One region of the Treponema sp. OMZ 798 genome, then DNA from elsewhere that is predicted to be linked to it. Evidence: riboswitches for the same ligand, from Rfam matches in the RefSeq annotation. Region 1 holds a riboswitch; each other region holds the start of a gene.

Evidence for each region. Region 1 has a riboswitch for cobalamin ahead of E4O07_RS03350 (DUF4198 domain-containing protein). Riboswitches for the same ligand answer to the same signal wherever they lie in the genome.
Region 2: linked by a shared signal. The riboswitch ahead of E4O07_RS08485 (Glu/Leu/Phe/Val family dehydrogenase) and the one ahead of E4O07_RS03350 (DUF4198 domain-containing protein) in region 1 are both predicted to bind cobalamin.
Region 3: linked by a shared signal. The riboswitch ahead of E4O07_RS00915 (ABC transporter substrate-binding protein) and the one ahead of E4O07_RS03350 (DUF4198 domain-containing protein) in region 1 are both predicted to bind cobalamin.

What each region holds. Positions count from the first base shown of each region.
Region 1 is NZ_CP051305.1:706,670-716,920, reverse strand. It holds gene E4O07_RS03365 (ZinT/AdcA family metal-binding protein) at 1-840, opposite strand, end outside; gene E4O07_RS03360 (ZinT/AdcA family metal-binding protein) at 927-2,138, opposite strand; gene E4O07_RS03355 (hypothetical protein) at 2,219-2,401, opposite strand; gene E4O07_RS03350 (DUF4198 domain-containing protein) at 2,413-3,234, opposite strand; cobalamin riboswitch at 3,517-3,729, opposite strand; gene E4O07_RS03345 (DUF4198 domain-containing protein) at 3,793-4,803, opposite strand; gene E4O07_RS03340 (hypothetical protein) at 4,813-5,352, opposite strand; gene feoB (ferrous iron transport protein B) at 5,388-8,222, opposite strand; gene E4O07_RS03330 (FeoA family protein) at 8,226-8,450, opposite strand; gene E4O07_RS03325 (FeoA family protein) at 8,472-8,735, opposite strand; gene E4O07_RS03320 (ABC transporter ATP-binding protein) at 8,786-10,251, opposite strand, start outside.
Region 2 is NZ_CP051305.1:1,803,932-1,814,182, forward strand. It holds gene E4O07_RS08440 (methyl-accepting chemotaxis protein) at 1-831, shown strand, start outside; gene E4O07_RS08445 (rod-binding protein) at 850-1,443, opposite strand; gene flgG (flagellar basal-body rod protein FlgG) at 1,490-2,284, opposite strand; gene flgF (flagellar basal-body rod protein FlgF) at 2,299-3,111, opposite strand; gene E4O07_RS08460 (flagellin N-terminal helical domain-containing protein) at 3,537-4,397, shown strand; gene E4O07_RS08465 (TVP38/TMEM64 family protein) at 4,520-5,206, shown strand; gene E4O07_RS08470 (orotate phosphoribosyltransferase) at 5,264-5,968, opposite strand; gene E4O07_RS08475 (NAD(P)-dependent oxidoreductase) at 5,980-6,858, opposite strand; gene E4O07_RS08480 (formate/nitrite transporter family protein) at 6,883-7,719, opposite strand; cobalamin riboswitch at 7,829-8,018, shown strand; gene E4O07_RS08485 (Glu/Leu/Phe/Val family dehydrogenase) at 8,329-9,570, shown strand; gene E4O07_RS08490 (MGH1-like glycoside hydrolase domain-containing protein) at 9,567-10,251, opposite strand, start outside.
Region 3 is NZ_CP051305.1:190,527-200,777, forward strand. It holds gene E4O07_RS00890 (type I restriction endonuclease subunit R) at 1-827, shown strand, start outside; gene E4O07_RS00895 (hypothetical protein) at 855-1,346, opposite strand; gene E4O07_RS00900 (Na+/H+ antiporter NhaC family protein) at 1,488-2,963, opposite strand; gene E4O07_RS00905 (ABC transporter ATP-binding protein) at 3,063-3,824, opposite strand; gene E4O07_RS00910 (FecCD family ABC transporter permease) at 3,824-4,891, opposite strand; gene E4O07_RS00915 (ABC transporter substrate-binding protein) at 4,893-5,888, opposite strand; cobalamin riboswitch at 6,048-6,231, opposite strand; gene prcB (dentilisin complex subunit PrcB) at 6,399-6,968, shown strand; gene prcA (dentilisin complex subunit PrcA) at 7,054-8,922, shown strand; gene prtP (dentilisin complex serine proteinase subunit PrtP) at 8,933-10,251, shown strand, end outside.

The sequences.
Region 1 (10,251 bases):
TTCGGCAATGATTTCGGCCTTTGTAAAGTCTCCGCCCTTAGGATTTTTTCCGGCAAATTCTTTGATGATTTTGTCGTAAGCAGCATTAACTTCAGCACTTGTATTATCGTAAATTAAGGAGCTGTTCATCCATTTTCCTTCTTTAGCATAAACGGCAAAGGGTGCAGGAAGTTTTGCAGCACTATTTTCTATCGATTTTTTAAAATTTTCCAAAAGTTTTTCATTGCTTGTCGAACCGTCAACATAGGTAGGCCAATAAGAAGGATCGGCTTTTTTTACAAGGGTATCAATATTCGTTTCGCCGAATCTTACATGCCAGTGAACCTGTCCTCCGTCATGGCTATGAGGATGAGTACAGATCATATACTTGGCCATAGTAAGTCCGCGTACATTTTTTACAGCCTCAAATGTTTCCCAAAAAGAACCTTCATAACCGGGCATAGGAACCTTGCCTAGATATTTATATTCGGCAACGATCTCTTTTTGTTTTCCGTCTGCATCAATAACGGTAAAACTTATCTTATTAGTCCCGTCAAATTTTACCCTTGCAAAAGGCGTCTTTCTTCTTCCTTCAATAGCATCTTTGATACCCTCTTGGGTATAATTTGAATTCTTTGATGCAGCTTCTTTGTATAATTCTTTCAAAGAAGGATCATTTTTTACAACATCCACCGAAACCCATTCACCTTTCCAGGCAGCAAGCTCCTTTCCGGGAATAAGTTTTTCAACTTCAGCCTTAGCCGACTTAACGGCTTCAGGCATGGACTTACATGCAGTAAATGCTACCGCAACAGCAATCAAAATAAGTGCAATTTTTGCACCGATTTTTTTATTAGACATAAACATCTCCTTAAAATAAAATTATGACTAAATGCTGCCGATTTATATTTAAACAATCGGCAGCAATTTCATTTTTAATAACAGAACTATTTTCCGGTTAATGCTGAAAGAGTTCTTTTTGCGGATCTTTCAATACCGCTAGCTCGGATATCGGCAGGAACATCTACCTTGTAACAGGTAGGAGTACCTCTCTGAGCAGCAATATCCTCTTCGGTTGCTCCGTACCACAAATGGAAGTGATAATTAGGAGCACCATGAACAACTACAAAGGATATAAGAGAGAACATTCCGGCATCTTTCTTTTCGGCTTTCATTGTCATATAAGCCTTTGCCTTGCCGGGCGCAACTCTTACATAGTTTGATCTGAAGATTTCTTTCGAACCTTTAAAAACTATAAGCTCATTTTTTCCGTCTTTTATATTAAACTCAAGATGAGTAAAATCTTTTAAACTGTCATCGCTTTTTTGCAATTCTGCAATAATTTCTGCTCTGGTAAAGTCTCCGCCCTTAGGATTTTTTCCTTCAAACTCTTTGATGAGCTTAGCATAGACATCCATAACCTCTTTGCTTGAATTTTCAAAAACAAGGAGACTATTGATCCACCTTCCGTGTTCTGCATAAGACTTAAAGGGAGCTGCATCCGTCCATTTAGGCATAGTTTCAATTGAAGATTCTGCACCCTTTAACATATCGTTCTTTTTTGTTGAGGCCGGAACAAAGGTAGGCCATGATTTTTCTCCGTTTATAAGCCAATCAAAACCGTAGTAGCCGAAACGAACATGCCAATGAAGAGGACCATCTCCGTGTTGATGAGGAGGCATAATAATCATATTTTTTACAGCCTGCAATTCTTTTCCTGGGTTTACCGCTTCAAACGTATACCAAAGTGAACCCTCATAACCGGGAACAGCCTTCGTACCCATGTATTTGTATTCACATACTACATTGGATTTACTACCGTCTTTCTTCTGCATTGTAAGAGTAACCTTATTGGTACCGTTAAATTTCATAGCGGTTACAGAACTTCCATACATATCTTTGACGGCAGCCTTCAAACCGCCTTCAGTATAATAAGGCATTCCTTCAGCAGTCTTCTTATAGGCTGCATTCAATGACTCATCATTCATTACCGTATAAGTAGAAACCCATTTACCTTTCCAAGCTGCAAGTTCTTGTCCTGCTACCAATTTATCGGGACTTACTTCCACTACAGCAGGCATAGACTTACATGCAGTAAATAAAACTGCAAGTGTAACCAATATAAGTGCAATCTTTGCACCCATTCTTTTATTAACCATAAAATAAAACTCCTTTAAGTTAATAAGTTAAATATATCTAACATTTAATTCGAGAGAACCCCGAATTAAAGCAAGTTAGTCTACTTTTTTTCTTCCATAGAACAGCCACAGCATCCGCAACCGCAGCCGCTCTTAGGATTGATGTTTTTTTCTCCGCAGTTGCAGGCCGAAGCCTTACCCTTAAATATCCTGTAATATTTACGGATGAGTAAGATGATAACGCCTGCAACTATGGAAATAGTCAAGACCATTCCTAATGTCATAAGGACATTCCTTATTTTACCGGCATTGCCTCAATCCAGAGTACAGCGTCCTGTGAAAGTTCTTTACCTGCAAATTCTTTTGTATTACCTGCACCAAGAGCTGCAAAGCCCCAGTATCCGGCCTTGTGAGGAACAAAGGAAAAGTTTCCATTTGCATCAGCCAAAATTACTGCAGCAGCATTCTTTGTTTTTGCCTTCTTTTCAAATTTGCTCTTTTTCATGTTTACATCAAAGTTAATGTATTCAACTTCAATTTCTGCATTAGGTACGGGCTTACCCTTTGAATCTAAAACAGTACCTCTAAAAATGCCGCCTACCCAAACATCATATGGTTTTACCAAGGGCATTATTTCGGGATAACCTTCGGCACATCTTGCACTCCAGTCGGTATCAAGTCCGGCCTTATTTATAAATACCTTAGTAACCTGCTGAATATAAATATCTTCAGATCCTCCTTCATAATAAGGATGGGGAACAGCGATAAGAGCCCAGTCTCCGCCTCCTCTAAAACCGTTATCCTTGCTCAAGGTAAGGTCATAAGCAGAAGCCTCACTTTCTAAAGCAGCAAATTTTGTTTTCTTTAAAGAGGGAAGCAAATCCTGTACCTTTTCCTTGTGAACCGAAAAGAATTTTTCAAAACCTTTAATTTCACCGGCCTCGTTTTTACCGATGTCCATTGTGTGACCTGCATCGGCAGGATGGGTAAAAACAATCTTAAAATCAACAGAGTTGCCTTCAACGATTGAAGTCGGGGTATAAATCATTTGAAAGTGAGCAAATGAAGCCATAGCTACAAAGAATAAAAGTAAAACTATTCCTGTAATTTTTTTCATATAAAACTCCTATACATATTCTAGTCTAAAGACTCATTATCTAAGTTCAAAAAAAGATAGAGTAAAAAGGCACCCCTTAAAACTCACGGATAAATCTTTTTTCGAATTTAAATGTAAATTATCGCTGACAATCTATATTATTTCTTAAAAAAAAGCAAGCCCTCCAATAAAAATTTATAGGAAACTCTTAATTAAAAATACACGGAGAATAAATAAAGAAAAAACGAAAAACATGGATAGAGCTATATAATAATTAGTTTTCCGATTTTCCTTCCCTCCGAAGGATTCGTAACACAAATAGGCAGGTCTCCTGACTTATGATTTAAAGTTTATCGCCTTCCCATATTAACAGTGGCTCATGCTTCTAACCATATAAATAAATTACAAGCATTATGATAAACAAACTCAATTACAGTAGCGGGGGCTGTGCAGGTTTTTCACCTGTTTCCCTTTTAATCTTAAAATTATTTAAGAACCTTATTTGACTATAACCTCGATAATGATTATAAACATTTTAAAAAAAAAGCCAAGCCCCCAAAGAGGCTCGGCTTTTATTATCTACTTGTTTTCGGCCTTATCCGAAATCTTTTTAAATATAGGAGGCCACGCAAACATAACCACAAAGAGTAAAATTACGATAATCAAGGCAGCAGGAGAAAAGCCATCCTTAGGACCGGCTTTTTCAGGTTTTGCGGCTTCAGCAGCAGGAGCTTGGGCAACAGGCATAACAGCCTCTTCTGAAGCATCTTCAATCTTACTAACCTCAAACCAGATAACGGCATCCTGAGAAAGTTCCTTGCCGGAGAATTCCTTTTCCTTACCTACACCGAGGGCGGCAAAGCCCCAATATCCGGGACAGGGAGGAATAAATTCGAAAACGCCTGTATTATCGGCCATTATCATACCGGCACCGGATTTTTGCAGCTTGGGTTCTCCGGTAAATTTCTTGTTTGCCATATCAACATCATAGTTCATATTTTCAAATTCAACCTGAGCATAGGGCACGGGATTTCCTTCGGAGTCCAGAACAAGGGCACGAATCACTCCGCCCTCCCAGATTTCATAAGGCTTTACCAAAGGCAGTATCTCGGGATAACCTTCGGCAACCCTTGATTGCCAATCGGTGGAAAGCCCGGCCTTGTTGATAAAGACCTTAGCTATCTGCTGGATATATCCGTCTTCGGAGGCTTCAAAATAAGGATGAGGAACGGCCACCAAGACCCAGTCTCCGCCTCCTCTAAAACCTGCTTCCTTATTAAATTCAAAGGTATACGCAAAGGCCTTGCTTTCCGAAGATTCAAATTCTCCTTTTTTTAAAAAGGACATTAAATCGGTCTTGGCTTCTTTATGAACGGAATAAAATTCTTTTAAACCCTTGACTTCTCCGGCTTCATTCTTACCTATATCCATTGTAAGCCCAGACTCAAATGGGTGGGTAAAAGAAATTATAAAATCAACCTTATTATTTGAATCTTCTATTATGGAAGACGGAGTATAAATAATCTGAAAGTGAGCAAAAAGGCTCAAAGCCGTACAGCATAGCAATACGGAAAGAAATAATTTTTTCACTTTTGACACCTACCTTTTTTGTTTTTTAAACAGGATAACAATCAGTACCGAATTTATCACGGCAAGCACAAGGGCCAAGATTGCCGTAAAAGAGGGACCGACAGCGGGCATTGCCGAAACGGTATCCATGGGAACCCATCCTACGGAACCGGCAGCAGCAACAGGTTTTTGTGCCGGAGCAGCCTCTGCAGGAGCTTCGTTTCCGCTTGCCGATGCATCAGCAGCCTGACTGCCGAAACCGCCTGCGGGCTCAGGTCCTTCCTTTACAATAATATGACCGGGACCTGCATCAAATGTTACAGTATACGGAACACTCGGAATAGGCAGATTGAGTTCGCCTACATCGGGGAATTCTCCTTCCCAGATTTTTTGACCCGTAGCCTTATCCGTAAGATAAAGCTTAACACCGGCAGCAGTAGCTCCGTTTGAAAATCCGCCTTGAACATAGATAGTTCCGTCGCCGTTATCCTCAACAGTCAATAGGGGCGAATGTGCAAAAAGCATCATAGAACACATCATTAAAACAAATAAAATGCTTATTTTTTTCATTTATATAACTCCTCTAAAATTTATAATTTAAAACATCAAAAGCCGAATAATCTTCCCAACTGGAATACAAGGACGGCAACCAGAGAACTGAGCACTACAGGATAAAGAACACTGAACAAGGTCCAGCCTACACTTTGAGTCTCGGTCTTTGTTGCCATAACGGTAGCAATACAGGGCGGGAAGAGGGCGATCAAAATCATAATGGTAAGACCGTCTAAGGGGGTTAACCCCGTCTCCTTATCTTGAATACGGGCTTCCAAAACCTTACCCGAATCCTCGCTTGAAGACTCCACACTGTAAATAGTGCCCAAGGTCGAAACAAGGGCTTCTTTTGCAGCGAAAGAACCTAAAATAGCAATGTTTACCTTCCAGTCAAAACCTGCATATTTTGTGACAGGCTCCATACCCTTTCCTAGGTAGCCCAAAATAGAGTTTTCCAAGGTTTCTTTTCGCAGCTGAACCGAGATCAGCTTTAAATCAGCACTCGCAGGACGTATAGCCTTTGCTGCGGCGGCAGCCTCAGAATCGACCACAGCTGTTCCTGAAATTTTTATCTTTCCGGTTCTGACAAGGGCAAAGAAGTAAGGATTCAATTTTTGCCAGTAAGCATAAAACGAAGCCTTCAAAATAGGCTTTTGAAATTCTTGAGCACCCTCATAGGCCTTATCAAAGTCTTTTTTTGCGGCAGAATACATGTCAAGGTAGTTTTTAAAAGCACCTATATTGCTGCCGAGATCGATTTTTCCTTTTAAGGCTATTTTTGTCATTTCAGGATTTTGTAAAAAAAGCCTGTTTATATTCCTTTCCGTCCCCTTAGCTCCGCCGAACCAATTTAAGGCATCATATAGATAAAGCTTCTCGTTTAAACGCTGGAATTCTATAAAACCTTTTTCGGAAGCAAAATATTGGGAATATGAATTATTTAGTTTTCCTGCAAAGTCCTGAATATAGGCTTCTTTTTTTGCTTCGTATTGAGCGGTTTTTTCCGTGTTCAAAGAGGGAAAGTTTACACCCGCCCAGATTATAACCGAAACGGCGACTACTGTAGTCGCAACTTTTTTTATAAAACTCCATAAGCGTTCAAAGGTGCGGATTAAAACGCCTCTTAAAGTCGGCATATTATAAGCCGGAAGCTCCAAAACAAAGGGTTCGGGCCTGCCGTGAACAACATAGAGGCTGAAATATTTTGCAACAATCAAGGCCACAATCAAAGTAAAGAATGAAATTCCGCCCAGCACTATCCATTGATAGCTTGTAAAAAATATTCCCGTAATTAAAACATAAAAGGGAATCTTTGCCATACAGTTAAGCAGAGGCAAGATTAGGATAGTTACCAAGCGAGACTTATCATCCCTGATTGTTCTTGTGGACATAACACCGGGAACAACGCAGCCCCCCATTATAACACCCGATAAAATCATAGGAAGGGTTGACTGCCCGTGTAAACCGAACTTGCGTAAAACCCTATCCATGATAAAGGCAAGACGAGCCATGTATCCGACATCTTCCAAAAAGGCTATTAAGGCAAACAAGCAGAAAAATATGGGTACATAGTTTAGAATCATTATTGCACCGTCAATTATTCCGCTTAAAAAGAGACCTCGCAAAGGACCTTCGTTTATAAGGCCTTCAGGATAAATAAGCTGAGAAACTACCGTGCGCACAAATTTAAATATCGGGAAAACCTTGTCGGTCATCTTATAACCCAAAACTACGGTTATCCAATAAAAGACCAAAACAAGCTCAACCAAGATCAAAAGACCGTAAACCTTGTGACAAAGTACCTTATCGATCCTGTCGGTCGAGTTTATACTGCCTGACCCTCCCTTAGTATAGATAAGAGCTGCTCCTCCCGTAAAGGCAAGAGCTCCGGCCAGACTAAGAACAAAGCGGAGAATGTTGTTTGCAAAGATGGGAATCGGCAAAAGCAAAAAAAGCGAATCCAAAATCTCATAGGTTACAAAACAAAGAATAAGGACTGCAACAGCCTCGGAAACCTTTCTTTTAATATTTAAGGTCTCGACGGCTTTTTGTTCAAGCTCTTTTTTTGAAACCGCAGCTTCAACAATTTTCTTTGCTGCAGCCGAGCGGGCAAGGGCTATTTCGATTTCAAAGCTGTGCTTATGTTTTTCCTTGTGCTCAGCTTCGATTTCTTTTATAAAATTTAAGACGGAATCAAAGTTTGTAAAATTTTTACCCTCTTCCTCGATAACTGCAGCATCCTTTTCGCAAAGCTTGATTGCAAGCCATCTTAAGGGGATGGGAAAAAGCTCATCTTTTGCGGAGGCCCTTAATTTTTCGACAATCTTTTCCAAATAGGATTCCATGTCCTTACCGTAGGTAAGCATAAAGGGCTTTTGAGGCTCAGAGCTCTCAGCCGTTCTTGAAATAAGTTCTTTTAACTCGTTTACCTTTTCCTTTTTCTTGGCTGAACCGGCAATTATAGAAATGCCTAAGAGGGAGGAAACCTTGTCTACATCAATTTGAAGACCTGCATTTTTTGCGGAGTCCATCTTGTTTAAATACATAACAATGGGGCAATTCATCTCCAAAAGCTGAAATGTAAGATAAAGATGTCTTTCCAAATTTGAGGCATCGGCAATGTTTACTAAAAGCTCAGGTTTTTCACGCAGAATAAAATTGCGGGTCACCCTTTCTTCAGGCGAATAAGAAGTAAGGCTGTAAGTACCCGGCAAGTCGGTAATAAAAACCGACTGATCAAGGGCAAAATACTCTCCCGTTTTTTTCTCTACTGTGATGCCCGGATAGTTTGCAACATGCTGATGAGCTCCCGTCATCATGTTAAATAGGGTTGACTTGCCGGAGTTAGGCTGACCGGCAAAAGCAATATTTATTTTTTCTTTTTTCATATTCTAAACTTCTTTTACAATGATTTTTTTAGCTTCGTCCTTACGGACTGCTACAAGCGAACCGCAGATTGAAATATCAAAAGGATCTAAAAGCGGAGCCTTTCTTACAACCGAAACTTCAGCCCCGGGGGTAAAGCCCAAGCTTATAAGCCTTTGCAGGGTCATTCCGCTGATTTCAAGGTCCTCGATAATTCCTTTTTTACCCTGCTCCAATTCATCAAGAGTCATTTAAACCTCCTTTACCTTAATCTATAAACGTACCAATATTTTGGAAGCAAGATTATAATCTACCGCATATTTTGAACCGTTTACCAAAAGCAAAATAGGCCCCTTTTTATCGGCCTGAGAAGTAACAACGGTTATTTCCGTATTTATATCTATTCCAAGACTGCGAAGACGGGAAAATTCGGCCCCCGTTCCGTCAAATTTAAGCACGGAGGCCTTATCGCCTTCCTTTAAAATAATTAAGGGTAACAATGTCAGTGACCTCTCACAAAATGTTTCAAGGAACATACATTATTTTTTTATTTTAATCAAGGTATAAACTAAAAAAAAATAAAAATTTAATCCCTGTATAAATCGGCTTGAGCGGAATAAAGCCTTCTATATTCATCACAAGAAGAAAAAAGCTCATCGTGAGTACCGAGGGCTAGGAGTCTCCCCTCCTTCATAAGAGCTACCCTGTCTACAAGCCTGCACAAACCCGCCCTATGCGAAATGATTACGGCGGTTTTGTTTTTTATAAGGCTTATAAAGCGCTTTAACACAAGGCTTTCTTCGATAGGATCAAGGGCTGAAGTCGGCTCATCAAGGATTAAAAAATCTGCCTCCCTAAAGCGGCAGCGGCTTAGAGCAAGGCGCTGCCATTCTCCGCCTGAAAGTTCGGCGCCCTTAAAAATACGCCCAAGTCTTCCGTCAAGGCCTCCCGTTTTTTCTAAAAGATAATCGGCATCGTTTTCTTTTAGGGTCTCTATAATTTTTTTATCTTCGTTTATCCTGGTCAAATCGGAAATTGCGACGTTTTCTCTTAAACTAAAATTATATTGAACGGGTTTTTGAAGGGTGAGAGAAATATTTTTATAAAGAGCAGTCTTATCTATCGAATTTATATTGGTACCGTCCCATAGGACTTCCCCTGTACCGGCCTCATAAAGCCCTAAAATAATTTTAGAAAGAGTGGTTTTTCCCGAACCGTTTTCGCCTATGAGAGCCAGCGTTTCACCCTTTTTGATGGAAAGACTTATACGGTTAAGGGCTTTTTTATCGTTGTTCGGATATGAAAAAGAAACATTTTTAAGCTCGATGCAGTTTTTCAATTCGATACAATTTTTTAAACTGCAAGCCGAATTTTTAGATTCGGCGGGCGATTCCTTAGACACAGCTTCCGATTCTTTTAAAGGAAGATCTTCGGGCAAATCCAAAAAATCGAAAAAGTGCTTTGTGTGGGCGGCGTACATTGAAATCGAACCTAAGGCTTCCAAAAGATTCCGCATACAAAACTGAATCATAGTAAAAGCCCCTATTGCAGCTCCGAGCATTCCGATACTGATAATTCTATTTAAGGCAAGATAAAGGCAGAAAAAAACTGCAATACCGTATCCTATAGAAGAAAGCATGTCGCAAAACAAAACGGAAAAAGCATCTTTTTTCTTTAACTTCCAAACGGGATCAAAAACTTCCTTGTTTTTTTTAAGCCATTTTTCTTTTATATACTCATCGGATCTTGAAATGCGCAATTCCTTCCCTGCACTCTTATCGGTAAAAAGAGACCAAAGATAATCCAATTTTCTTTCTTCAGGAATTTGGATCGATTTATATTTATACATTTCTTTTCCCCGAATAAGGCGGGTAATAAAATACGGAATAACCGAAACGGCTGCGACAAGGAAAAGCCGCCAATCGAATTTGGTGATTACAAAAGTCAAAGAAGCTATTTCGATAAATCGGCACAGAATATAAATCATACGCATTACAAGATAAGGAACATATTCGTTTTCGATATTATCCTTGGCATACTTATACATGTTTA
Region 2 (10,251 bases), 1.1 Mb from region 1:
ATTATCCGGACTATAAAAAATCTTAACGGAAGTATCGAAAATCAGGCAGCAAGCGTTGCAGAATCTTCCTCAGCTATCGAACAGATGGTAGGCAATATCGCCTCAATCACTCAAACTCTGGATAAAACAAATGATGTTATAAAGACACTCGCTTCAGCCACCGCTGACGGAAAGGAAACCGTTGCGGGAGCAAACAGTGTAACTCAACGAATAGCCGAAGAATCGGGCGGGCTTTTGGAAGCCAGCAATGTTATTCAGCATATTGCAAGTCAGACAAACCTATTGGCTATGAATGCGGCCATTGAAGCCGCCCATGCAGGTGAGGCAGGAAAGGGTTTTGCCGTTGTTGCCGACGAAATACGTAAACTTGCAGAAGAATCCAGCACTCAAGGAAAAACTATCACCTCAACCCTAAAAGTACTGTCGGGAGAAATTGAAATGCTTTCGGCTGCTGCAAAGACGGCAGAGGATAAGTTCAATACTATTTTCAACCTATCCGACCAAGTAAAAACAATGAGTCAAAATTTGATGGATGCTATGCGGGAACAAGAAAACGGCAGCAAGGAAGTACTCAGCGCAATCCGTGATATCAATATGGTAACCAATCAGGTAAATGACGGATCTGCTGAAATGCTTAGGGGCGGTGAAAATGTTGCAATCGAAATGCAAAAACTAGATTCACTTACCCGCATTATAACGGACAGCATGAATGAAATGGCCGCCGGCGCAATTCAGATAAGCAATGCCGTACAGGATGTAAGTGAAATTACCCAAAAGAATAAGCGGAACATCGACAGCCTATCGACGGAGGTAGGAAAGTTTAAGGTTTAAGTTAACCGCAAGGGACCGTCATCCCCTTGCTCCGGAAAGTTCCAAATAGATTTGATCGGCGAGGCCGAAGCCGGCGTTTTTAGTCATACTGCGGCCGAGCTCATCATACATCATGTCTTGGTACATCTTTCCTGCAAAGGACTCATCCCCTGCAAGGGTTTTACCCGACAAGGTGCTGCGCATCGAATCAAGCATTATTTTTACAAAGTAGGATTCAAATTCAAGGGCCTGCTCGTAAAGCTTACTCGTTCTGTCAATCGAGTATTTTGAATGAACCGTTTCACCCGACTTTCCGAAGGAGGAAGCCACGCCTTGAACCTCCCTGTGCGTATCGGCCGGAACCGGATTTTCTATCTTCATGGATTTTAAAATATCTCCCGGAAGGCGGGTATCAAAGAGCTGTCCTGTTTTTAGGCCTGAGACGGAAGCGGAGCTTTCTCCCTGAATATTAGAAATAACGGAAGAAGCTCTTTCGGAACCTCTCAAAGATTCAAGCATTTGAGTAAAATTTTGTTGAGATTTTACGGAAGACGGAATTTCTTTTTTATTTATCAAAGAATTTTTTACGTCTTCCCTTCCCGTTTGATTTATTTGTATTTTGTTTACTTCCATCTTCTGCCCTCCCAAGCCTTAACTAAAAATTATTTTTAAGTCAAACTTATCGTTTTAAACTTACTGCAGTGCCGAGCATATTGTCGCTTGTCTGGATAGCCTTTGAATTGAACTCATAAGCTCTTTGGGCAACAATCATGTTTACCATCTCGCTTACGGTTGAAACGTTTGACATTTCCAAAAACTTGTGCTCGGTTCTTCCGAACCCGCTAAAGCCGGGGCGCCCCGGAATAGCTGCACCTGAGGCCGGGGTCTGCCTAAAAAGGTTTGTACCCTCGGCCGAAAGACCTGCATTATTTTGAAAGCGGTAAAGCTCTATCTGACCTACTTCGATCGGATCGTCTATGTCGCCGACCTTAACGGTAACACGGCCGTCTCTGCTGACGGTAATCGTGTTCTCCCTATAACCTTCGGGGAAGATGATTTCGGGCAAAACGCGCAAACCGTTTGAAGTCACAAGCTGGCGGTCTCTATCAATCTTAAAAGAACCGTCCCTTGTGTAAGCATAGGTTCCGTCATATTGAAGAACTCTAAAAAAACCTTCTCCCTGAATTGCAATATCGCTTGTTACTCCGGTGTTCTGTAAGGAACCCTGTTCAAATATTCTTTGGGTGGCGGCAAGCCTTGCACCATGTCCCATCTGAACTCCTACCGGTGTAATTGTGTCTTCGGTAGCAGGGGTTCCTGCCGTCCTTACCGTCTGATAGATGAGGTCTTCAAATTCAGCCCTCTGCTTTTTAAAGCCGCTTGTGTTTACGTTTGCCAAGTTGTTTGCAACCGTGTCGATATTTGCCTGCTGAGTGTTCATGCCTGTTGCGGCTGTCCATAAACTTCTAACCATAATTTACCTCCTATCTATCTTTTAACTGCTTCGTTCCATAGTTTGGCCATCATCGTATCTTCGGCCTGAATGGATTTTTGATTGGCCTCATAGGCCCTGTTTACTTCTATCATCCTAACCATTTCGTTGACTACATTTACATTGGATGCCTCGATAAAGCCCTGCACCACAACGGGACGCGACGGGCCTTCGGCAGCAATGGCCTTACCGGAAAGAGGCGTGTCCAGGTAAAAGCTTGATCCGTTTTTGCTCAAATATCTTTCGTTTTCAAATTCAACTATTTTTAAGCGGTCCAAATAAACGGAATCGCTTTCCGGTTGGGTAATGGGGCGTATATAGATTTGTCCGTCTTGGTTAATCTTATATTCCATATCCTGTAAAAAGATGCGGCCGTTTTCTCCCATAACCGGATAGCCTTCCTTGGTCATAAGATAGCCTTCAACTCCGACCATGAAGTTTCCATTGCGGGTATATTTTTCGCCGTAAGGTGTTTCAACGGCAAAAAAGCCCTGCCCTTCCAAGGCCAAATCGGCCGGAGAGCTTGTCTGCTTTAAGGAGCCTTGCTCAAACTCGGTAAAAATCTCGTTAGTTTCAACACCGAGACCTAACTTTCCTATAATTGGAGCTATGTCTGATGAGCCGAAGGGATTTTTTATAACTCCGTCATCGTTCAGCCTTCTTAAAAGCAATTCGGGAAAAGACTTTTGAACGGAAACATCCCTTTTAAAACTAGTCGTATCCAAGTTAGCCAAATTGTTTGAAATAACATCCAGCTGACGCTGCTGAGCCAGCATTCCGCTCGCCGCAGTATACCAACCTCTTACCATATAACCACCTCTATAAAAACTTTTTGCAAGGATTATAAAATCCTGAAAAAAGTTTTTTCAAGTAGTTTTGCATAGCAAAACTACATACAATATCACGATGTTTTGTGCTTTGCACAAAACTCGTAGATGAACAGAGAGGCTGAATTTCTGCCAAACTGTTCATCATACCTCTTACTATACGATTTTACCTTTTACTATATGATTTTCGGCATACTAAAATTTTCTTTTAGGAAAATATTTATCTAAAAAAAAATCACAACTTTTTTCTTAAGTCTTTTTTTAGTTCTCCGATAAAAGAACTAAGCACAGCTTAAATTTTAATGTGCTTCCGTCTTCTGCGGAACGACAGAGGATCCGGAAATGACATATCGGCAGGGATGCCGCGGGAATTAATAATTGCCGAAAATCACCAAAGGAGTAGGAATATGATCATTAATCACAACATGAGCGCTATGTTTTCACAGAGGACATTGGGACATACCCATTTAATGAACCAAAAAAACATAGAAAAACTTTCTTCAGGTTTACGTATTAACCGAGCGGGCGATGATGCATCCGGTTTGGCCGTATCAGAAAAAATGAGAAGCCAGATTCGCGGTTTGAACCAAGCAAGTGCCAACGCACAAAACGGCATTTCTTTTATTCAAGTTGCGGAAGCCTTCCTTCAGGAAACTACAGATGTTATTCAGAGAATCCGCGAGCTCAGCGTTCAGTCTTCCAACGGTATTTACTCGGCAGAAGACCGCTTGTACATTCAGGTTGAAGTATCTCAGCTCATCGCTGAAGTAGACCGAATCGCAAGCCACGCACAGTTTAACGGTATGAATATGCTTACCGGAAGATTTGCTCAAGAAACCGGAGAAAATACTGTTACTGCTTCTATGTGGTTCCACATCGGTGCCAACATGGATCAGAGAACAAGAGCTTACATTGGAACAATGACAGCTAAGGCTCTCGGCGTTCGCAATGTCGGAGATGAATCGATTATGACTATCGAGACACCCGAAAAAGCTAACCGCGCTATCGGTACCCTTGATGAAGCCATCAAGAAGATCAACAAGCAGAGAGCCGACCTTGGTGCATACCAGAACAGACTCGAACTCACTGTTGTAGGTATCAATATCGCAGCAGAAAACCTCCAAGCCTCCGAATCACGAATCCGTGACGTAGATATGGCTAAGGAGATGGTAGACTATACCAAAAACCAGATTCTCACACAGTCCGGTACAGCAATGCTTGCACAGGCAAATCAGGCAACTCAGAGTGTCATGACCTTGTTAAGGTAAGCTGTAAACAGTTTGACGGAAAAGCGGTTCTAAAAAGAACCGCTTTTTTATTTGTTGTTTATTCTTTTTATTTTTAGTATAATAATAAATCAACTTCAAACTGACTTTATAAAAATTTTAAAATGAAAAAACTAACCGATAAATGGCGAAAAATAATTACTATAGGCTCAATAATTTTTCTTTTTTGTTTGAGTATCTTCCTATATTTTTTTTGGGGCAGGCCTCTTATAAATTTTCTTATGGATGCAGAAAAGGTTCATGCCTATGTTGACTCTCATCCTTTTTCAAGCCGCATATTTTTTACGGCTGCCGTTTTTTTGCAAGTGGTATTTGCGGTGATTCCGGGAGGCCCTTTCGAAATAGGAGCGGGCTATGCTTTTGGAGCTGTAGAGGGAGCCTTAGTATCATTGGCAGGAATAGCAGCCGCAAGTATCTTAATTTTTTTATTTGTAAAAAAATTCGGCAGAGCGGCAATAGAAATTTTCTTTTCTCCCGAAAAAATAGAATCAATAAAAATATTTAAAAACAAAAAAAGGCTCCACCTGATTGTCTTTATCGTTTTTTTAATTCCGGGAACACCTAAGGACTTATTAACCTACATGGCAGGCCTTACACCCATACGCTTAAGCGAATGGCTAATCCTAAGTACCCTCGCCCGTTTTCCTGCTATATTAGCATCAACCATAGCAGGAAAAAGTTTAGCACAAAAAAATACGGGACTTGCAATCACCGTATTTCTTATAGGAAGTATAGCATCCTTTGCAGGGGTTTTAATTTTCAACAAACTCAATAGCCGTAAAAAAGGCTGAGCTCTTTCACGGCTATTTAAGTTTTATTTTAAGCGATTAAAAAATCTTTAAAAAATATCAGACCTTGGGAAAGCCGTGCTTTTCGCCCCAGCCGAAGGGATCAAGTCTCCATTCAGCCAAGCTCTTTTTATTTTCTTCGCTTATATAGTTTTGCTTTACGGCCTCATCCAGCATAATATCGTAGTTTAAAATAGTAGCCGGAATACACGGAGGATTAAGTTCTGCAAAGGCTTTTTCGGCTTCTGCAAATCCGTAAGAAAAAATGGCAAAACAAAAGGGAACCTTTCCGTTTGCATTGCGCACAGCCTCAACGGCCTTTATGGAGCTTCCACCTGTCGAAATTAAATCTTCAACCACAAGGACACCGGCACCCTTATAATCGGGATCGGCTCCCAAGCCCTCAATTTGATTTTTTAAACCGTGATCTTTTCCGCCTGAGCGCACATAGGAAACGCTTTTTTGTAAGAGGTCGCCTAAGCTTACGGAATGAGGGATGCCTGCAGTAGCTGTTCCTGCAAGCCATTCGGGATCGAAGCCGACAGCTTTTAAGAGTTCTGCAAAGGCTTCGGCTATAGCGCGGCGCATTTCAGGCTTGGCCAAAAAGCGGCGGTTGTCGTTATAAATGGGCATCCTATAACCTGATGCCCAAGTAAAGGGGGCATTAGGAGAGAGCTTTAAGGCGCCAAGCTCAAAAGCGGTTTTGGCAAGAAGGGGCCCGTATTTTGTTTGAACCTCTTTGATTTTTTGTTCATCTTTGTGCATTAAATTTTCCTTTAAATGGTTTTATAGTATTCGTAGATGGCCTGCGTTCCTTTTTCGGCATAGCCTTCTTCATTCATCTTGTTAAAGAAATTTTGTGCAAGCTCTAAAACAGGAATGTGAAGTTTTAGCTCTTTTGCAACATTTAAGGTTATATTTAAATCCTTTAAAAAGTGCTTAATGTAAAAGCCGGGAGCAAAATCCTTTTGAAGCATCTTAGGCCCGTTGTTTAAAATCTGCCAGCTTCCGGCAGCTCCGCCTCCGATGGCCGAAAGCATTTTTTGGGGATCAAGGCCTGCGGCTTCCGCATAGCAGACGGCTTCGACCGCACCGAAAAGGTTTGCGGCAACGGCTATTTGGTTTGCCATCTTGGTGTGCTGCCCTGCGCCTGCACCGCCCTGCAATGCCCAAGTTTTTCCCATGCAGGCAAAAAAGGGATCAAGCTCTTTAAAGGCAGCTTCATCTCCTCCGGCCATAATCGAAAGGGTTCCGTTTTTAGCCCCTATGTCTCCGCCCGAAACGGGAGCATCTACCGAAAAACATTCTTTTTTCTTTGCCTCATCATAAATCTTTTTTGCCAAGATCGGGCTTGAAGTCGTCATATCTACAAAGATTGTTCCGGGCTTTGCAGTCTTTAATAAGCCCTTTTCTCCGAAATATGTTTGTTCAACATCTTGCGGATAGCCGACAATGGTAAAGATGATTTTACAGTTGGGAGCAAGACTTGCAGGGTCATCATACCAAAGAGCACCTTTTGAAAGAATCTCTTCGGCGGATTTTTTTGTACGCGTAAAAACGTGCATCTTAGCTCCGGCCGACCTTAATCTTTCGGCCATACTTTTTCCCATAACACCGAGGCCTATAAAGCCTACATCACAATTTTCTACTTTCATAATAAATTCCTTAATTTATAAAATCTATTTTTTCTTATAACAAATCCAATAAAAAGTTCCGACAAAAAAGGCTCCGCCTATTATGTTTCCGAGAGTAACGGGAATTAAATTGTTTACAAAAAAGGCAGTCCAATTTATATTTGCAAGAGCTTCGGCGGAAAGACCTGAGGCAGCCGCATAGGCCGGAACGCTTTTCGCTAAAATACCTGCAGGGATATAGTACATGTTTGCAACACTGTGTTCAAAACCCGAAGTTATAAAAAGCCAAATCGGAAAAAAAGCGGCAAGGAGCTTTCCCGTCATATCCTTAGCCCCGTAACAAAGCCAGACGGCAAGGCAGACTAACCAGTTACACATAATGCCTAAAAAAACAGCCTGTACAAACGAAAGAGAAACCTTCCCGTAAGCGATTTTTACCGTAATCCCGCCCAAAAGGCTTCCGCCGCTTGAAAGCTGTCCGCTTTTTACAATTAAAAAGGCAAGAAAAACAGAGCCGATAAAATTCCCAACATAAACTGCAAGCCAGTTTTTCAGCATTGCCGAAACTTTCACCTTTTTTTCTAAAACGCCGGCAATTATCAGGTTGTTTCCCGTAAAGAGCTCGGCCCCTGCAAGGAGGACAAGCATAAGCCCTACAGGAAAGATAAGGCCTGCAACAAATTTGCCAAGGCCGTAAGTTTCAGGCTTGGCAAAGAGCCCGAAGGCCGCCATATTAGAGCCTTCCGAAGCAAAGGCAATAAAAACACCTGCCAAAAAACCTAAGCAAATCAGCTTCCACACAGGGGTCGAAGCCTTTGCAATCCCTTTTTGCACCGTAACTTCCAAGATCTCGGCCGGATCACAATACATTTTTTCAGACATACACTCACCTCCAATAAGCCGATTATATCATAGAATAGGGTATTTTTCAATTATAAATACAAATTTTGATACCTTGACATCTTCTTTATAAAAGTATACAATCGGTTTAAATAACGGTTTCGGTCTTGGTGCCCCTTTTAGCTAAGGGGTGAAAAGGGAATCAGGTGAAAGTCCTGAGCAGTCCGGCTGACGTAAGTGAGAGAGTTGTTTTTCAAGCATGCCACTGGGATTATCCCGGGAAGGCGAAAATCAATTATGACCTCCGAGCCGTAAGACCTGCCAATGACTATGAGGGTAAAATACAAGTTTTGCCCGTGCTGTACTCTGCTTGGACTCATGAGTCGCAGCAAAATTTATCGTGTTAATCATATTTATTTCCTCTATTGCTCCTTGGGCTGTTAGTGAAGATTTTGTCAAGTTTTCTTCGTTTTGGCCTTGAGTACACCTGATTGATACCCTTGGGTGTACATTTTGAGGAACCCTAAATCCCTTTGCGGACCGAAATCGTTTTTCTTTTTTAAGCTGAAATTCCAATTTTTCCCCCTAAATAACTTTCACAAACAAGGCTTTTAATGTATAATTCCTAATAAACTTTTTAAGAGGAAATTTATGGCGAGTACATACGAAAAACTTTTAAGTACAATAACCGAAGCCGCAAATACGGTGGGTTTGGCAGAGGACGATTATATAACCCTTTTAAACCCCGAAAGAGAAATGCATGTTTCGATACCGGTAAAAATGGATAACGGAAAAATCAGGGTTTTTAACGGATACAGGGTTCAACATTCTACATTAAGAGGCCCTGCAAAGGGGGGAATAAGATTTCATCAAGATGTAAATATCGATGAGGTACGCTCCCTTGCAGCATGGATGACCTTTAAATGTGCCGTTGCCGACATTCCCTATGGCGGCGGAAAAGGAGGCATCTGTGTAGATCCTTCTCATCTTTCCGAAACGGAACTTGAAAAGCTGACAAGGGGCTACACAAGGAGGATTGCTTCTTTTATAGGGCCTAAGACGGATATACCTGCTCCGGATGTCGGAACAAATGCAAGAGTAATGGCCTGGATAGTCGATACCTACAGCAGCTATGCAGGGGATTTCACACCCGCAGTCGTTACAGGAAAACCTCTTCCTCTCGGAGGTTCTAAGGGAAGAGTAGAAGCCACAGGCCGGGGAGTTCTCTTTGCGGCAAGGGAAATTTTAAAAAAACTAAATAAAAACTTAAAAAGCCAAAGTGTAGTCATTCAAGGTCTTGGAAATGTAGGCGGCGTTACGGCAGATCTTTTTTATAAAGACGGAGCGAAGGTAATCGCAGTAAGCGATGTAAGCGGAGCCGTATATAACGAAAAGGGCTTAAACATCCGGCTTATAATGGAACATGTAAAAAAAGGACAGCTTCTTAAATCTTTTGAAGGCGATTTTAAAAGAATAAGCAATGAAGAACTATTGGAGCTTAAAACCGATATCTTGATTCCGGCTGCCCTCGAAAATCAAATTACCGAAAAAAATGCATCAAATATTAAGGCTTCCATAATAATCGAAGCCGCAAACGGCCCCGTAACTCCCGAAGCCGATAGGATTCTCGAAAAAAAGAATATTATAAGTGTGCCCGATGTTCTTGCCAATTCCGGAGGCGTCATAGTCTCATATTTTGAATGGGTACAAAACCTGCAAGGTTTTTATTGGACAGAAGAAGAGGTCAACAGGCGCCTCGAAGATAAGATGATTGAAGCCTTTAGACTGGTATGGGACGTAAAAGAGACCTATAAGGTAAGTATGAGAAAGGCTGCCTATATTAAGGCCTTAAAAGAGCTTGTAGAAACCCAAAAGGCCTTGAATATAATTTAAAGCTTGTCTATCAGCATTGAACACTTGCCTGACGGAATCGGTAGGGTCTTTTTCTTTTCGTTTAAGATGTTTATGGTAAAATAATAAAGCTTTTCGCTTTCCATGTGGATTTCCCAGCCCCTCTGACTCTTGGACGAAAGAATGGTGATCAGGTTCCGTTTAAGGCTTAAATTTTCTATGCCCATTACCTCAAGGTTAGGAACCGTCCAGTTTACCGTCTTACGCGGAAGGCTTATGGAAAGGCCGATAACGTTTTCTATCATTAAACTGATTGTAGAAAGACCTACGCTTACCAGATACTGCTTACGCGGAAAGGCCGGTTTTCCCTTCCACTGGGCAGGGCCTTCCTTGACGGGAGAATAGGCCTCCCATAAAAAGCCTTGTTTTTTTGAATTTCCTGCGGGAGATAGGGTTTCAAGCACATAGTAAAGGTGCCTTATAACGCACTCTCTTGCTATCTCCCAGCGGTTATACTTTTCCAAGCCCTTTACAACAACAAAATTCAAAATAGGGAAGACGCTGCCGCAGGCACCGTTTCCGTTTTCGTCATATTCAGGCTCATCGGCTGCAAGGCTTGGAAAGGGATGATCAACCCCGAAGGTTTTAGGATTGGATAGGTGCTCCACCAAAAGAGCAGCCTTATCCTCGTTGGGAATCTCGGCAAGCATGGGCCAAAAACCT
Region 3 (10,251 bases), 520 kb from region 1:
TTTGTTCATCCGTAGTTGAAGAAAGTTTGCGCTTTGAGGCTGCCTTTTTTGAATCGGTCAGAGTCTTCCTTTCAAGGCTTACAAATGCAGGAAGCGGAAAAAAGATTTCTTTACCCGAAATGAATGAGCGTATAAATTCTCTTTTACAGCAGAGTATAAAAAGCGAGGGCGTTATAAACCTCTTTTCTGACATTAAAGAAAAATTCTCTCTTTTTTCTCCCAAGTTTCTTGAAGAAATTTCCAAGATGAAAGAAAGAAATTTGGCTGTCGAATTATTAAAAAGACTCATTGCAGAACAGGTAAGAGTTTATCGAAGAACCAATGTAGTTAAGTCCGAAAAATTCAGCGAGATAATGCAAAGAACCGTTAATTCGTACCTAAACGGGCTTCTCACAAATGAAGAGGTTATAGCCGAAATGCTGAAACTTGCCAAGCAGATTGTAAGTGCCGAAAAGGAAGGGCAAGACCTCGGCTTAAATGCCGAAGAAGCCGCCTTTTACGATGCCCTCACCAAGCCTCAGGCCATAAAAGACTTCTATCAAAATGAAGAACTGATTGCAATAACCAAGGAACTCACCGAAACCTTGCGTAAAAATAAGGCCGTAGATTGGCAGAAAAGAGAAAGTGCACGGGCTCATATGCGTATGCTCATTAAAAGACTTTTAAAGAAGCATAAATATCCGCCTGAAGGTATGGATGATGCAGTTCAAACCGTTATGGTTCAGTGCGAGCTTTGGGCCGACAATCTAATGGACCATTATTATTTTGACAACGAAAATAATAACTATGCAGAAATTGCCGCAGATAGAGAAGAGGTTTATCTGTAGCCCAATTTTCCTGCGGTAAACTAAAAATTATAAATGACTATTTAGCCAACAAATCTTCTTGAAGTCTTTATTGTTATTATTATCGTTTCTATATGAATCTTTTGATGATGCTTCATAAATACCTAAAAACTGTTTTAGACTTGGTACACGAAACTTTATTCCGTCTAGTTGAATAAGTTCTATATCCGATTCATAAATACCTGCAAAATCATACAATGCATCAATTGTGCCGTATTCTACGCTCACTCCGGTTTTTTGAAATTCATGCTCATGAACATCTATTAAATTATATCCTAATTCTTTCATAACCGCCATTATTTTGTCCCAATTATAAATTCTAAGTTCGTCAGGAGCTTCCCATCCTCTTGGATCGCCTGGAACATGAATATCAATATCTGACGGCTCCCAATCTTCTTTTGATATAAATTCTAATCCTAAAGAACCCATTAGTGTAGGTATGATTCCGGCTTTATTTAAATGTAAACAAATAGTCTTAAATTCATCAAATAAAAAACTCATTTCTCCTCCATAAATTCTAAATCGTCAGTTTTACCGATTGTAGTTATGCAAGCACAAAAAATCAGGTTTATTTAAGCAATGATAGCCGGAAATTAAAAAAAGCTGCACGGTGCTTTTTCACAATGCAGCCTTTGTTTGTTCTTATTTTTTCTTCAACCTTACCTTCGGTTCGCTTGCGATTCCGAATTTGGGGAAGATTCTGTCTATTCCGAAGAGGGTAAACAATAAAATAGTTGCAACCGAAATATGGGCCATAAAGTTATACTGTATTATCTGGGTTTGGCTGAATTGGTAAAGAGGATATACCGTGCCTGCGATGCCGATAAAAAAGCTTAAATAAACATGCCAAGGAATCAGCTGGGATCCGAAGATACCGAGGGCAGAAGAGAAGGTTGCGTTTCTCAATTTTAAAGAATAAAGGTCTTTTTCATCTCCTTCTACATTTTCTTCCGTAATATCTCTTATTATCGGGCCTACCGTAACTATTTGAGCCATCTCATCGGCAAGGGCTGCATTTCCCAACAAAGAGATGATGCCGTTCCAGAACATTAGCTGTCTTACGTTTCGGGAAAGTTTTACGGCAAGGTTTGAAAGGGGCCTGAAGGCATCCATCTTCGACATTATGCCTCCGAAGGCTGCAACCCACATCATCATTATGATAACCCATGAGCCGGCTCCCACAAAGCCGTTATACACTATGTCAAAAAAGGCGAGGAGTCCTGAGACCGTTCCTGCAAAGCGTCCTAAGATAAAGCATGATACAATGCCTGCTCCCAAGCAAAGGAGGGTAGAGTAGCCTTTTAAGGCAATCCCTATAACCAGGATGAGGGGAATTACCATGTAAACCGGAACTCCGTGCTGTACCTGATGGAGGAGGTCGACTGCAACAGGCTTTTCTTCAGCCAGTTTTTCCCAAACATCTTGGGGAATAGCCTCGATGGCTTTTTGCGGGCTTACGGCATCTCCGGGGAGGCTCAAGCCTGCAACCAAGAAGAGAACTCCGGCTATAACTAAGCACATTAAAGACCAAAGGCCCTGATTTTTCATACGGTGGGTAACCTCAACCCTGTGAATACCTGAGCTTACGACTGTTGTGTCCGAGATAAGACCGAGGTTATCGCCGAAGCAGGACCCGCCTGCAATGGCTGCAATGCTTAAAACCATGTTTCCGCTTAAAATATGGGTCATCCACAAGAAAATCGGAGCACAGGCGGCGAAGGTTCCCCATGATGTTCCTGTAGCAACCGACAATACTGACGAAACCAAAAAGGCAACAAGGGCAACGGTTCTTGCCGATATACCTATGTTCAGACTCAATGTAATAATCGAGGCTCCGACCCCTGTAGACATAAAGGCATCTGCCATGGCATAGGCAAACATGAGAATAAAAAATACCAATTGCATTTCTTTAACATTGTCTACGGCAGAGTTTAAAATATCGTTGAATTTGAATTTTTCGGTTATCATAGCAACGATGGACGCATATATTACGGCAATAGGGGCTATGATTAAAATGTCCAGTTTAAATCCCAAGGCAGTCGAAAATGATTCAATATTCGAAATCATCATCAGACCTGCAAGCAATAAGACCGGAGTGAGCTTAAAAAAAGCGCGCATAAAGTCTCCTTTTATGTGAAATAAGGGTGCCAGTGTATCATATTAGTAAAAAAAAGTGTATAGGTGTTGGATATAGAGATTTACATCATAAAAATCGGATTAAACGCTTTTAAAGATTACATGAGGCTTTTTTTCTTCATCATAAATAATTTTAGCATCCACATCATATAAGGCCTTAATTACTTCTTCCGTTATGACCTCATCTACGCTGCCTGAGGCGATAATCTTTCCTTCTTTTAGTGCATATATTTTGTCGCAATACATTGCAGCTATGTTAAGATCATGGATTGCCGATATGACGGTTATTTTTAAATCTTTTGCAAGGCTCATAAAATGCAGCTGATGTTTTATATCCAGATGGTTTGTAGGTTCATCGAGAATGAGACAATCGGTATTTTGCACCAAGGCACGGGCTAAAATAATTCTTTGTTTTTCTCCTCCCGAAAGGTTGGAAAAACTTCGTTCTGCAAAATCTTTCATATCAACCTGTTCTAGTGCCTTATACGCAAGTTCAATATCTTCGGCGGAATCACGCTCCATAAATTTTTTATGAGGCGATCGGCCGATCAAAACCATTTCAAGTACGTTAAAGTCAAAATGAGTTTCGTTGTGCTGGGCAACTACAGCCATCTTTTTCGCCGTTTCTCTAAAGGGATAGTCATTTATGTTCTTGTTGTCTATAAATATGGTTCCTGTTTTGGGTTTAAGGACACGGTATATACATTTGAGCAAGGTGCTTTTTCCCGAACCGTTGGGGCCGATTATACCGACAATGCCTTTATCCGTAATTGCAAGGTCAATGCCGTTTAAAATATTTTTATCACCGAAGTTAAATGAAAGAGTGTTAATGTCAAGAAGCATTACGATTTCCCTCCAAACCCGTATTCTTTATTTATCAATAAATATAAAAATACAGGGGCTCCTACAAGGGATATGACTACTCCTACAGGGATTTCTCCAAGAGAAGAGATTGATCGGGCAAGTACATCCGCCCAAACAAGAATGATAGCACCGATTAATACTGAAGCCGGTATTATGTTTTTATGATTAGTCCCCCAAAATATTCTTGCAATATGAGGTACTATGAGTCCTATAAAGCCTATAATACCTGCATTATATACCAAAAAACCTATAACTGCAGAACACATTAAAAGGTAGATTTGGCGGTAAATATGTAAGTCTTTACCTAAGGTAATTGATACGCTGTCGCCCAGGAGCATTAAATTAAGAGTTCTGTATTGCGTCATAAAGGCAAAAATGCTCAAAAATACGATAACGGATAATAAGCCTAAATTTTCCCATTTTGCTCCTCCGAAACCTCCCATCAGCCAAAAAGAAATACTTCGTATAGCTTCTCTGTTTTTTGTAGTAAAAACTATGAATGAAGAAAATGCCGAAAATATTGTACTTATAGCGATTCCGGCCATTAATAATTTTACGGAATTGGCTCTGCCGTTTATATTTGCAGTTGTCATCACAATTACAGATGCACCGAATGCAGAAAAACAAGCAGACAAGCCTACATAATTGGGGCCCAGACTTGCTCCTATCCCCAGGGCAATAGCCAAGGTTGCTCCAAGAGAAGCCCCTGAAGAAATACCCAATATATAAGGATCTGCCAACGAGTTTTTTACGATAGCCTGCATTACAACCCCCGTTAAAGCCAAGCCCATACCGGTAAGGCAGGCTAAGATAATTCTAGGCATCCTTACAATCCAAACGATATCTACAGTAGATTTTTTTACTCCTTCAAGGCTGCCTATTCCGAAGATTTTATATTGAGCGATTTTTAAAATATCGGCGGGCACTATATTTACGGCTCCGAATCCTACCGATAGGATTATTGAGAGTAGAAGTCCCGCCAAAAGAAAAAGAAGTGCTGAAGATATAAAAATTATTTTCAGCACCTTGGTTTTATTGTTTTGCATATTATAGGTCAGGATATAGACCTGAAATGATAGTCTTTATTCCGTCATAGGTTCTTATGCCGCTTGCATAAACCTCACTTAAATTAATCGGAAAAACTTTTTTATTTTGAATTGCTGCTATGCTTTGTAAGGCCTTATCTTTTGTCAGCATTTCTATAGATTGATCTTTTTCAATATAGTCTCCAAAATAAACGGTAAATATAACATCCGGGTTAAGCTCTATAAGCTCCTCTTTTCCTATGCCGTTTTTTTCTTTGCCCACAAGGTCTGCCCCGACTTGCATCGCAATTTGTCCGCCGATTGTTTTTTCTCCATAAACACGGTATTGCCCTTCTTTTTCTACCTCAATTATTATAGCCTTTACTTTTGTTTTTCCTTCAACATGTTTTTTTGCTGCCTCAATTTCGCCTTTCATCTTATCGACAATCGATTGCGCTTTGTCTTCTACATTGAAAATTTTACCTATGTTAAGAATATCCTGATATTCATTTTCGAGAGAATCCTGTTTTTTTAAGCCGGAATTTTGCCATATATAGGTTTTTGTACCTCTATCATGCCAAAAATTTACATCCCCATAACGTTTTTCGCCGAATAAAGATGACCATGCAAAAATAAAATCGGGCTCCATGTCGATAACCTCTTCTTTTGTAGGGCGTTTGTCACGGTAATCTACTTTGCTAAAAGCTTCTTTAAATTCATCTTTTACAGGATCATCAAGACCGACAGCTAAAATGAGTTTGTCTGAAAGTCCGAGTGCAAGCATAGTTTCTATCGGGCTTTGGTAAAAGGCAGCGACTTTTTCAGGGGCTTTTTCAAATGTAAGCTCGATAGGTTCTGCCGCATAGTTATAAGTCGTGATTGTTACAGGATAATACTGTCCATCCGCTTTCGGCATCGTTTTGCCGGAATTTTGTGATTGATTTTCTTTAGGACTGCACCCTAAAAAAAACAAAACTGCCGATACTAGCAGTAGTGAGTAAAAAAAAGTTTTTTTCATACTTCCCCCAAATGTGTTAATTTTACGGTTTCAAACTTAAAAGACTTGAGTTTATGCAGCAGGTACAAAGATACTTTGGGGATCTTATTAGTTTATAGAGAAAACAAAAAGGCTATAAGTTCCTTCAAGCGTCCGGTACTTTATCGCTCGTAAAGCACAAGGTTTAAGCCCTCTACAGGCAGGTATTCTGACTTCGAGCTTCATCATCTTTTTAAGCCTTCCCCGATTCCTCTCGAGTGACATATTTTAAAAAGACTCTTCTCTTACAGCGGCGGGACCGTGACGGAATTACACCGTACTTCCCTTTTAACCGAATTTCGGCACCTGAAAGGTTTGAAATGTCGCGTCCGATTTTAATGCTTTTGTAGATTAATGTCAAGGCTATAATTTATCGCCGTTTTTATAATAAAACTAAGATTTACACTATAATTTTAATTATTTTTATAAAAATTCCCAAAAATATGAAAAAAAAGTCTTGTTTAATATAATCAATTGTGTTACACTTCTTACATGAAATATCATGTTGTATTGTTATTTATATTTTTAAGTTTGTTTGGCTGTAAAACTACGCCTAAGAAATTTTCCGAAATTTCTGCAACAAAATCCGATAAAACATTTAAAAGAAGCATTGATTCTGATTTAAAAAAAATTGAAGAAGCCGATAAATCTTCGCTGAAAATTGTTGAGATCGCTTATGAAATTTTAGCTCAAGGAAATAACTTTAAGGAAGGTCTTTCATCAATTATTCGGTTACAAGAAGATCTTGATAAGCTTTATTCCATTTTATATGCAGATTCCGTAAAGGCTCCAGTAATAGATTTTTCCAAAAAGGCAGTAGTTATAGTTGAAGCAGGGCCTTTTAGCACGGGAGGTTATTCCATTATTCCTGTGTCTGCAACAAAGTCAGGTAAGATTATAAAGTTTGTTTTTGAGGTATCGGCTCCGGGGCCTATGGATATAGTTACTCAGGCCTTTACACATCCCTATTTGATAGTTGCTGTGGATGCAGATCCTTATGATGATATCTTTATTGAGGTTAAAGGGAATAATAAAAAGAAAAAATATAAATCTAATTTTTAAATGATTTAAGGTATTATTTGGTATAAAAAATATTTACTTATGGATGACATTTTTTAGATTATTTTGATAAATAAGGGGGACTTTTATGTCACAAAAAAAATGGAACGCTTTTGCGTTATTTGTTGTTATTGTTTTGACTGTGCTGCTTGGATCTTGTTTTCATGAAGCAGGTCAACATTTCGGGCCGGAAGACGGGATTGCCTTTTTAGATATCTTTGTTGTAGATTCGATTGGAGGAACTGTGGTTGACGGTACAAAGCTAAATGTAATTGACTGTGAAACCAATCATACAGTTTATTCCTCTGTTTCTGTATCCAATGGAAGAGCAAGCTTGGTACTTACTTCCGGGAAAAAATATGACATCAGTCTTGCTGGAGAAAAGGGAAAGTGGGCCGGTTCACTGATTCAAGACTATTATGTGGATAAAGTATTGCAGCAAAAGCTGACAATATTTCAGTTTAAACATGGGCAGATAACAAGAGGTGTTACCCCCCCCCGTATCGAAAAGGTGATGGGTCTCGATATCGACTTTAACTTGATTTCCGATATAACCGACGGTTATACTATTAATGACGCTGTAAAACATGTTTATGTAGAATTTACCTCAAAGGTAGGTGCTGTAGAAGATGTTGCTTGGAGCGGCTTTGGAGCAAAGCTCGGAATAGGAGCTGTCCCTTCAGGTTCAAGCGGTATTTACGGTTATTACATACCGGACTCTGATCCTAATGACGGAATTTTTAAGTCAGAATATGTCTTTAACATAGAACATGCTTCATTGCCTAACGGCGATACGGAACTTGTAATAGTAGGTTACGATATCGCAAACAACAGGGTCGAAAAACACATTCCGGTAAAATTTAATAAAACCCCTGCAGGAAACGATCTTGCAAACGCAGAATTCGACGATCCTTTTATGATTATGGAAAGGGTTCCCTTTACAAATAATACCTTTTCGGCTGACCCTGATCAGGGGTTGGTTCAATTAAGTGCCGAGAGCGGTTTAAATCCTGCTGCCTTAATGCCCATCGGAGGTGAAAATTCCTCTTATATGGCAGTTGTTGTTTTCCAAGTTGTTGATAAGACTACTTCTGCTAAGATTCCTATTATAGGTTTTGATTTATACCGTAAAGAAAGAGGAGCAAGCGATGAGTTTAAATTCGTAAGCAGGACTCATTACGATGCACCAAAGACGAAAACCAGGCCCGGTTGGGAAGTTCATCAAGGTTTTGATACATCTTCGGAGCTTGAAGAAGGTAAGGAGTACGAGTATAAGATTAGGGCCTTTACTGCAAACGGCAATTTGGAATCCGGAGTGCTTACCGGTAAGATTATGGAATCCTTTACCTACACCTTGGAAGAGCCTAAGAACCGCAAACAGGTTCCTGTTGCTCAAGCCTCAGGCATATCTTACTCCTGTAAGATAAGTAACCCCAAGCTCTTAACTAAGGAAGAGGCCGATTGGTGTGATCTTGGTATATTGATTCTTGACGGACAGGGTGAGCCTGTATTCGGCTCAAAATTCCGCTATGTGTTTGACGGCGGCGATGGTACTCCCGACTTATGGATTGATACCATAGGGTTCGCTCCGGGAGACGTTAAGCGTTTTTCATATAAGCAGCACCTCGCTGCGCCGCTACAAAACTATTACGGAATTACTGGCCTTGATGACCTTATAAAGGTTGACTCTGCTGCCGGCCTTATCACCATTACCGCTAAATTTGTAAAAATACCTAATTTTAATGTAGCTAAAGGCGCTCCCATGGAATATCAAGCAGGTGTAAACTACCAATGGGATATACAGGATTGGGGAAAAGATCCTTATAGACTAGACGACGACAGGGCCTTAAGAATAGTTAAAATGTATGGGTCTAATCAATCTAGGTCTATGGGAAACAACAGTTCAAGCGGTTCCAATGCCGTAAACGGCAGGTTTACCTTGGTAATTACCGAATAGGAGGTTTGATATGAAGAAAAAAATATTATTCTTTTTAATTGCAATGACTTTAATCCTTTCTTCCTGTAATTTAGGCATGTATAATGCCGGTTCGGGAGTATACGGCGGGCATACGTCGCAAGATATAAGCGGTTCGTCAATTGAATTGCCGAATGGTGCAAATTATGCACCCAAGGATGAAGATATAGTTGACGGGTTCTTTATCGTTAAGACAAGGGACGGCTTTGATAAGGCTCTTTTTGAAGAAAAGGGTTTTGCAGTCAAGGGAAAGATTTCTCTTGCAGGTACGGGTTTTACTTACTGGTATCTTAATAAGGAAGGAAATGATAAAAAAAATCTATCCCTTGCAGCTTCGGTAGAAGGAGTGCTTTCAGCCGAGCATGATTATAAGGTTGCAGAGCCTGACGGTACTAAGGTAAATAATCAAAACACTCAGCTTGTGGACCCTGCCGGTGAAGGAACCTACGGGCTTACGGATGGAAACTACCTGAATGACCCTATAGCTCACAATTCCGATTACGGACTTTCGATAACCGAGGCTTTAAAGGCATATGAGGAAATCGGGTATGGGGATAAAACCGTAGTTGCAGGTATTATAGATACCGGTATAAACATGAAGCATAAAGATTTTAAAGATGAAAACGGAGAGTCGATAGTGCTGTATGCAAAATCCTGCGCTACCGATGGTACCGGTGGTACATATATCGGTGATGGAAACCCCTTTACCGAAATTCCTATCGGACTAAACTGGGATAAGGGAGCACACGGCACGCACTGTTCGGGCACTATCGCCGCTCGCGGTAATAATAATATCGGTATCGCCGGCGTTGCATGGAAAAACACAAAACTCATTTCATATCAATCGCTGGGAGTTGAAGGCAGCGGTAGGACTTGGTCTGTTTACGGCGCAATGGCCGACCTTACAAAGATGGTTACAATCTTGCGTAAAGCAAAGGCTGATAGAACCCCGGCAGAGAATGCTGCCTTGCCATCTTATTTACGAGGCACAGATTTTCAAATTACCCAAAAAACGGTTCCCGTAAACATGAGCTTGGGCGGCTCTTACGGCTCCGAATTTGCATTTGCGGTTTTAACCAATGCAGTAAAACACAATATACTCCCGGTAATTGCTATGGGTAACGAAGGCCGATACACGGCAGCTTATCCTGCAGCCTTCCCGGGCGTATTGGCAGTTGGAGCTACCAACGGTAAAGACAAAAAAGTGCATTTCAGCAATTCCGGTGCATGGATAAGCGTTTCCGCTCCCGGCGACGGTATTAAGTCTTGCGGTATCTATGGTAACGACTCTTATGAAACTATGAGCGGTAC